2 regions of the Lactobacillus sp. B4005 genome follow, and region 2 is predicted to be linked to the other one. Evidence: predicted binding sites of a transcription regulator. Region 2 holds the regulator's gene; the other holds the start of a gene.
What was found. The regulator HrcA, encoded in region 2, represses chaperone genes, less so after heat shock. The targets are predictions, from matches to a motif close to TTAGCACTCNNNNNNNNNGAGTGCTAA.
Positions count from the first base shown of each region.

Region 1: groES (co-chaperone GroES) is a predicted target of HrcA. The motif match lies at 1,581-1,607, and genes of this name have one in related genera.

Region 1 is NZ_JAFNOZ010000002.1:17,115-20,545, forward strand. It holds gene groL (chaperonin GroEL) at 1-1,235, opposite strand, end outside; gene groES (co-chaperone GroES) at 1,252-1,536, opposite strand; gene J3U73_RS04460 (redox-sensing transcriptional repressor Rex) at 1,718-2,359, opposite strand; gene J3U73_RS04465 (ABC-F family ATP-binding cassette domain-containing protein) at 2,673-3,431, shown strand, end outside.
Region 2 is NZ_JAFNOZ010000001.1:636,404-639,834, reverse strand. It holds gene ribF (riboflavin biosynthesis protein RibF) at 1-890, shown strand, start outside; gene hrcA (heat-inducible transcriptional repressor HrcA) at 1,029-2,078, shown strand; gene grpE (nucleotide exchange factor GrpE) at 2,091-2,684, shown strand; gene dnaK (molecular chaperone DnaK) at 2,703-3,431, shown strand, end outside.

The DNA of each region.
Region 1 (3,431 bases), on a different contig from region 2:
CCAGCTACGTAGCCTTCGTCAACAGCGGCACGAGTTGAGTTCAAAGCATCTTCAATCCGGTAGCGACGTTCTTTTAACTCAGTTTCAGTAGCAGCACCAACATGAATAACAGCTACACCACCAGTTAATTTAGCAAGACGTTCTTGCAACTTCTTCTTGTCAAAGTCTGAAGTTGTTTCTTCGATTTGACTTCTGATTGAGTCTTCACGTTCTTTAATTGCTTCATCTGAACCAGCACCATCAACAATAGTTGTTGAGTCCTTAGTAACAGTGATGCGGCGTGCTTTACCTAATTGATCAATCGTTGTGTCCTTTAATTCAAGACCAAGATCTTCGGTAATAACTGTACCACCAGTAAGAGCGGCAATATCTTGTAATTGTTCTTTACGACGGTCACCAAAGCCTGGAGCCTTAACAGCAACAACGTTGAAAGTACCACGAATCTTGTTCAATACTAAAGTAGGAAGTGCTTCACCAGAAACGTCATCAGCGATAATCAATAATGATTTACCTTGTTGAACAATCTCTTGCAATAATGGCAAGATGTCTTGAATGTTAGAAATCTTCTTGTCAGTAATTAAAACATATGGGTTGTCCAAATCTGCTTCCATCTTGTCGTTGTCAGTTACCATGTATTGTGATAAGTAACCACGATCGAATTGCATACCTTCAACTACTGATAATTCAGTTTCAATACCACGTGAGTCTTCAATTGTGATAACACCATCGTTACCAACTTTTTCCATTGCATCAGCGATTAAGTCACCAACTTCTTTTGAAGCAGATGAAACTGAAGCAACTTGCGCAATTTGATCTTTTGAAGAAACAGTGTGACTTACTTTATGTAATTCATCAACAACAGCCTTGGTAGCTTTTTCAATTCCGCGACGAACACCTACGGGGTTAGCACCAGCAGTTACATTCTTCATTCCTTCACGGATGATTGCTTGAGTTAACACAACTGCAGTAGTGGTACCGTCACCGGCAATGTCGTTAGTCTTTTGTGCAGCTTCGGCAACTAGCTTAGCACCCATGTTTTCGTAGTGATCTTTTAATTCAATTGACTTAGCAATGGTAACACCATCGTTAGTAATTTCAGGATTGCCATAAGATTGCTCTAAGACAACGTTTCTACCTTTAGGACCGATTGTTGCCTTAACAGTATCAGCTAACTTATCAACACCCTTTAATAGGGAACGTCTTGCTTTTTCTGAGAATTTAATATCTTTTGCCATAATTTTCGCTCCTTAATTACTTAACCACTGCCAAAATATCTTTTTCATGAAGGACTAAGAATTTTTCACCTTCGTATTCAACGTTAGTGCCAGAATACTTGTCATATAGAACAACGTCGCCCTTTTCAACTGACATTGGGATCTTGTTGCCGTTTTCTGCATAACTGCCTTCACCGACAGCAACAACTTCACCTTCTGTTGGCTTTTCTTTAGCATTTGAAGCAAGGACGATTCCGCCTACAGTCTTTTCTTCTTCTTCTTTAACTTTTACGATCACGCGATCACCAATTGGTTGTAACACGTTTGTCCCTCCTAATTTTAATTTAAAATCATTTTTGTTATTTGTTAGCACTCTTATTAACCAAGTGCTAACTTACAAATATGATAATACCCCCTTTTAATGAAAAAAGCAAGAAAAAATTAGCACTTTTTTACTTAAAGTGCTAATTTTCTTTAGCCATTGCAGCGGCGGCTTTATAAATTTATCTATTCTTATCTTTATCCGAATCAAGGAAATAAATGAGGGTTTGTAATTCAGTCGCCAAGTCAACATTTTGAATTCTAACCCCGGTTGGAGCTGATAACCGAATTGGCGTAAAGTTCATAATGCCCTTAATGCCAGCTTCGACCATGTCATCCGCTGTTTTTTGTGCAGAATCTGACGGCACTGTCAAAATAGCGATGGTGATCTGTTGGTCACTCAGCTGCTTTTGCAATTCACTCATTTCATAAACAGGAACGCCACTCAAAATTTTGCCCGTAATTTTAGGATTAATATCAAAAGCACAGGAAATTCGGATGTTATTGCTTCGTTTGAAGTTATAGTTGAGCAAGGCGTGTCCCAAATTACCTACACCAACTAATGCAACATTAGTTAAAGTATCTTGATTTAAAATCTTTTTAAAAAAGGATAGGAGACTTTTGACATCATAGCCATACCCACGCTTACCCAAAGCACCAAAATATGAAAAATCACGACGGATTGATGCACTATCAACCTGAACTGCTTCTGATAATTCAGTAGATGAAACTTTTTCTTTACCAGCTTCATTCAGGATAATTAGGTAACGATAGTAAAGCGGCAGTCTCTTCGCTGTCGCTGTAGGTATTTTTATTTTTTCCATTTTAAAAAGCCTCCAACTTAATATCACTAGTGAGCTTTTTTGTGAATTCACTCATCAATTAATATTATTTTACCTATAACTTACTGATATTTGCAAATGTTTTTTCACAATCTAACACAATCACAAAACACGATTTTACTGTTAATTAACCCGCTTTACATGGTAATTAAAAAATTATTTGTAAATAACTGAGCAAATACTCGTAATCAATTTACTAATGATGAAAAAATAATTTTACTTAAAAAAGGCTTATTTCTCATGCAGTTGCCAGCAGTCTTGCCACATATGCTAAAATAGACTTTAGGTGAAAAATATGATAATTGCACAAGGACACGATTTAGAAAAACAATTTGGTGCCAATACGCTATTCAATCACGTTAATTTCTCGATTGATTCAAATGCAAGAATTGGCCTTGTAGGACCAAACGGAGTTGGTAAAACCACACTCCTTAAAATTATGACGGGTGAAGAAGAAGCTACCCACGGCGAATTTACCATTAATAAAGGGATCGATGTGGGTTATATCGCGCAAGAAAATGGCTTAGATGAAAGTAAGAGCATTTGGGATGAAATGCTGACCGTTTTTGCGCCATTAATTGCAAAAGGACAAAAAATCCGCGGCTTGCAACAAGCAATTGCCGAACATCCGGAAGATAAGCAACTTTTAAAACAATATGACCAGTTGCAATTTGATTTTGAACAACAAGGTGGATATACCTATCAGGCGGATATTAAAAGTATTTTGAATGGTTTTAACTTCCCTGAAAATACTTGGACTAAAATTATTGGTGATCTTTCTGGTGGTGAAAAAACCCGGCTTGCCTTTGTCAAACTGCTTTTACGCAAGCCACCGCTACTTTTACTCGATGAGCCGACCAACTATTTAGATCTGGACACACTTGACTGGCTAGAAGGTTTTCTTAAAACATATTCCGGAGCAATTTTAGTTGTCTCTCACGACCAGTACTTTTTAGATCATCTTGCTAACCAAATTTTTGAATTACAATTTGGCAAACTAACAGCTTTTAAAGGAAACTATTCCGATTATGTTGCCCAGCGAAAGCAACGTGAT
Region 2 (3,431 bases):
TTCCAACTAATATTATCTTAGCGCTTGGTTTTTTTGATGGTGTCCATCTCGGACACCAACAGTTAATTAAAATTGCCAAAAAAAAGGCAGACAACAAGCACTTGCCCTTGGTTGTAATGACCTTTGACCGTCATCCTAAAGAGGTTTACCAAAATTCACAAGTTACCTATATAGATAATTTAGGTGAAAAAGCCTATAAAATGCAAAAACTTGGTGTTGACTATTTATTGGTCATGCATTTTAATGAGCAATTTTGCCAGTTAACAGCACAAGAATTTGTTGATAACATTGTCGTCAAACTGGGTGCTGACACGGTAGTGGCTGGCTTTGATTATACTTATGGTCCCAAAGATATTGCTAATATGAAAAATTTTCCTAAATTTGCTAGAGGCAGATTTGAAATAATTGATGTTCCGAAACAATCTTATGATGGGCAAAAGATTGGCTCGACGGAAATTAAAAAGGCAATTACTGCTGGTCAGATGGACTTAGCACAAAAACTTTTGGGTGCGCCATATGTTATGTCTGGGACAGTAGGTCATGGTCTGCGTAATGGACATAAATTGGGCTTTCCTACAGCTAATCTAGTATGGGATACTAACAAAGTGGTGCCAAAGGTTGGCGTGTATGCAACCCGAACTAAAATTAAGGGTCAATGGTATGACTCAATGACCAGTGTTGGCTATAATGTAACTATTAATGATAATAAGAAGATTTTTATTGAATCTAATTTATTTGGGTTTAATGAAGAAGCTTATGACGAGGACATGGTTATAAAATGGTACAAGTATACACGTGGTGAGATTAAGTTTGCTAACTTGAACGAGTTAAAAATGCAGATGAAACAAGATGAAGCTCAAATAAAGGCTTATTTTGCGCAGAGAAACTAATAAATTCTTCCGGTTAATTAGAAAACTGCATTTTGTCAGAAAAAGTTTAGCACTCGACTTGACATTCTGCTAAAAACTAGTATCATAATAATTGTTAGCACCTGATAAGTATGAGTGCTAAAAGTGAGGGCGATTTTTATGTTGACCGAACGTCAAGAATTAATTTTAAAGACAATTATTAATGATTTTACGCAAACGCATGAACCGGTTGGATCTAAGACGGTCATGAATCAGTTGCCAATTAAAGTTTCGAGTGCAACTATTCGTAATGAAATGGCTGCTTTGGAAGAGAAGGGATTACTTGAGAAAACACACCTTTCCAGTGGACGCGTACCGTCTACTGAAGGTTATCGGTATTACTTAGATAATTTGCTTGAACCTCTTCAAATCCCTTCGTCTGTTTACCAGAAAATTGTTAGTCAATTAGATCAGCCTTTTCACCAAGTCAACGAGATTGTGCAGGAAGCTGCCAAAATTCTTTCTGACTTGACTAATTATACTGCTTTTGCGGAGGGACCAGAAAATAGTGATTTAACTATTACTGGCTTTCGAATCGTACCGTTATTCAATCGCCAAATTATGGCAATCTTGGTAACCAGTGATGGTAACGTCCATAGCCAAGTTTACAGCTTACCTTATAATGTACATGGTGATGAAGTAGAAAAAGCTGTGCGGATGATTAACGATAAACTCGTAGGAAAAGATTTAAGCGAGATAACTCCTACCTTGCTTAATCAGACTTTAGGTAAAAAGCTAACGAGCAATCATGTAAGCGAACTAATTGATTTAGTTGAAGATGTTATTAACGATGCTGCTAGTGAGCAGATGTATGTTGATGGTCAAATCAACTTATTGAATAATAGTTCGTATGATGATGTTTCTAACTTGCGTTCACTATATGAATTGATTGATCACAATGATTTGATTTCTAATTTTGTTGATGACAAGATTAATTCAGAACGTGGTAAATATCCGGTACGTGTAAGTTTGGGTTCTGAATTGTCAAATGATTTGTTAAGAGATTATAGTCTGCTTACGGCAGAGTATAGCGTTGGCTCCCATGGCAAGGGCATAATTGCTTTACTTGGTCCAAATAATATGCCATATTCACAAGTTATTGGCCTTTTGGAATATTTTAGAAATGAATTGGCTAAGAAACTGCTTGAATATTATGGCAGGTTTAAATAAAGGAGGTTAGCCGTGAGTAAGGAAAAATATGTTAGCGAAAAAGATTTGGCTAAAAAACAAAGTCAAACAAAAAAGGCTAAAAAAGATGAGAAAAACAAAGTAAATACTAAGGCTGACGAGCACAAAGATCAAAATTCTGCAGAAAAAAAGCTTGCGGAAAATTTAGCCAAAGCTCAAGAAGAAAAGAAAGACTTGGAGGATAAATTCCTTCGTAGTCAAGCGGAAATGCAAAATATGCAAAATCGCTACAATAATGAGCGTGCACAATTAATCAAGTATGAATCACAATCTTTAGCAAAGGATGTTCTACCAGCAATGGATAACCTTGAACGTGCCTTGAATACTAAAGTAGATGATGAAGCTTCTAAACAACTTAAAAAGGGTGTCCAAATGACCTTGGATGCTTTGATTAAGGCGATGAAGGATCATGGTATCAGTGAAATTGAAGCTGAGGGAGCTAAATTTGATCCTAATTTACATCAAGCAGTACAAACCATAGAAGCTGAAAATGATGAACAAAAAGATCACGTTGTTCAAGTTTTACAAAAAGGATATTCATATAAAGATCGTACACTAAGACCAGCAATGGTTGTTGTTGCACAATAATTGAAAGGAAGATTATTAATGTCAAAAGTTATCGGTATTGACCTCGGAACCACTAACTCAGCAGTAGCAGTTTTAGAGGGTAAAGAACCAAAGATTATTACTAACCCAGAAGGTAACCGTACCACTCCCTCCGTTGTCGCATTTAAAGATGGTGAAATTCAAGTAGGTGAAGTTGCTAAGAGACAAGCAATCACTAACCCTAACACAATCTCATCAATTAAGCGTCATATGGGTGAGACCGATTACAAGGTAAAAATTGGCGATAAGTCTTATACTCCACAAGAAATTTCTGCCATGATTTTACAATATATCAAGAAATTTTCTGAAGATTATTTAGGTGAAAAAGTTACGGAAGCAGTTATCACCGTACCCGCATACTTCAACGATGCACAACGTCAAGCTACTAAGGATGCCGGTAAGATTGCCGGTTTAGAAGTTAAACGGATCATCAATGAGCCTACTGCATCATCACTTGCTTACGGTCTTGATAAAGATGCCGAAGACGAGAAAGTGTTAGTTTACGACCTTGGTGGTGGTACGTTTGATGTTTCTGTATTGCAATTAGGTGATGGCGTCTTCCAAGTTCTTTCGACTAACGGTGATACTCACCTTGGTGGGGATGACTTTGATAATAAGATTATTGACTGGCTTATCAAGAACTTTAAAGATGAAAATGGCGTTGACCTTTCTAAAGACAAGATGGCTTTACAACGGTTAAAGGATGCTGCTGAAAAAGCTAAGAAAGAT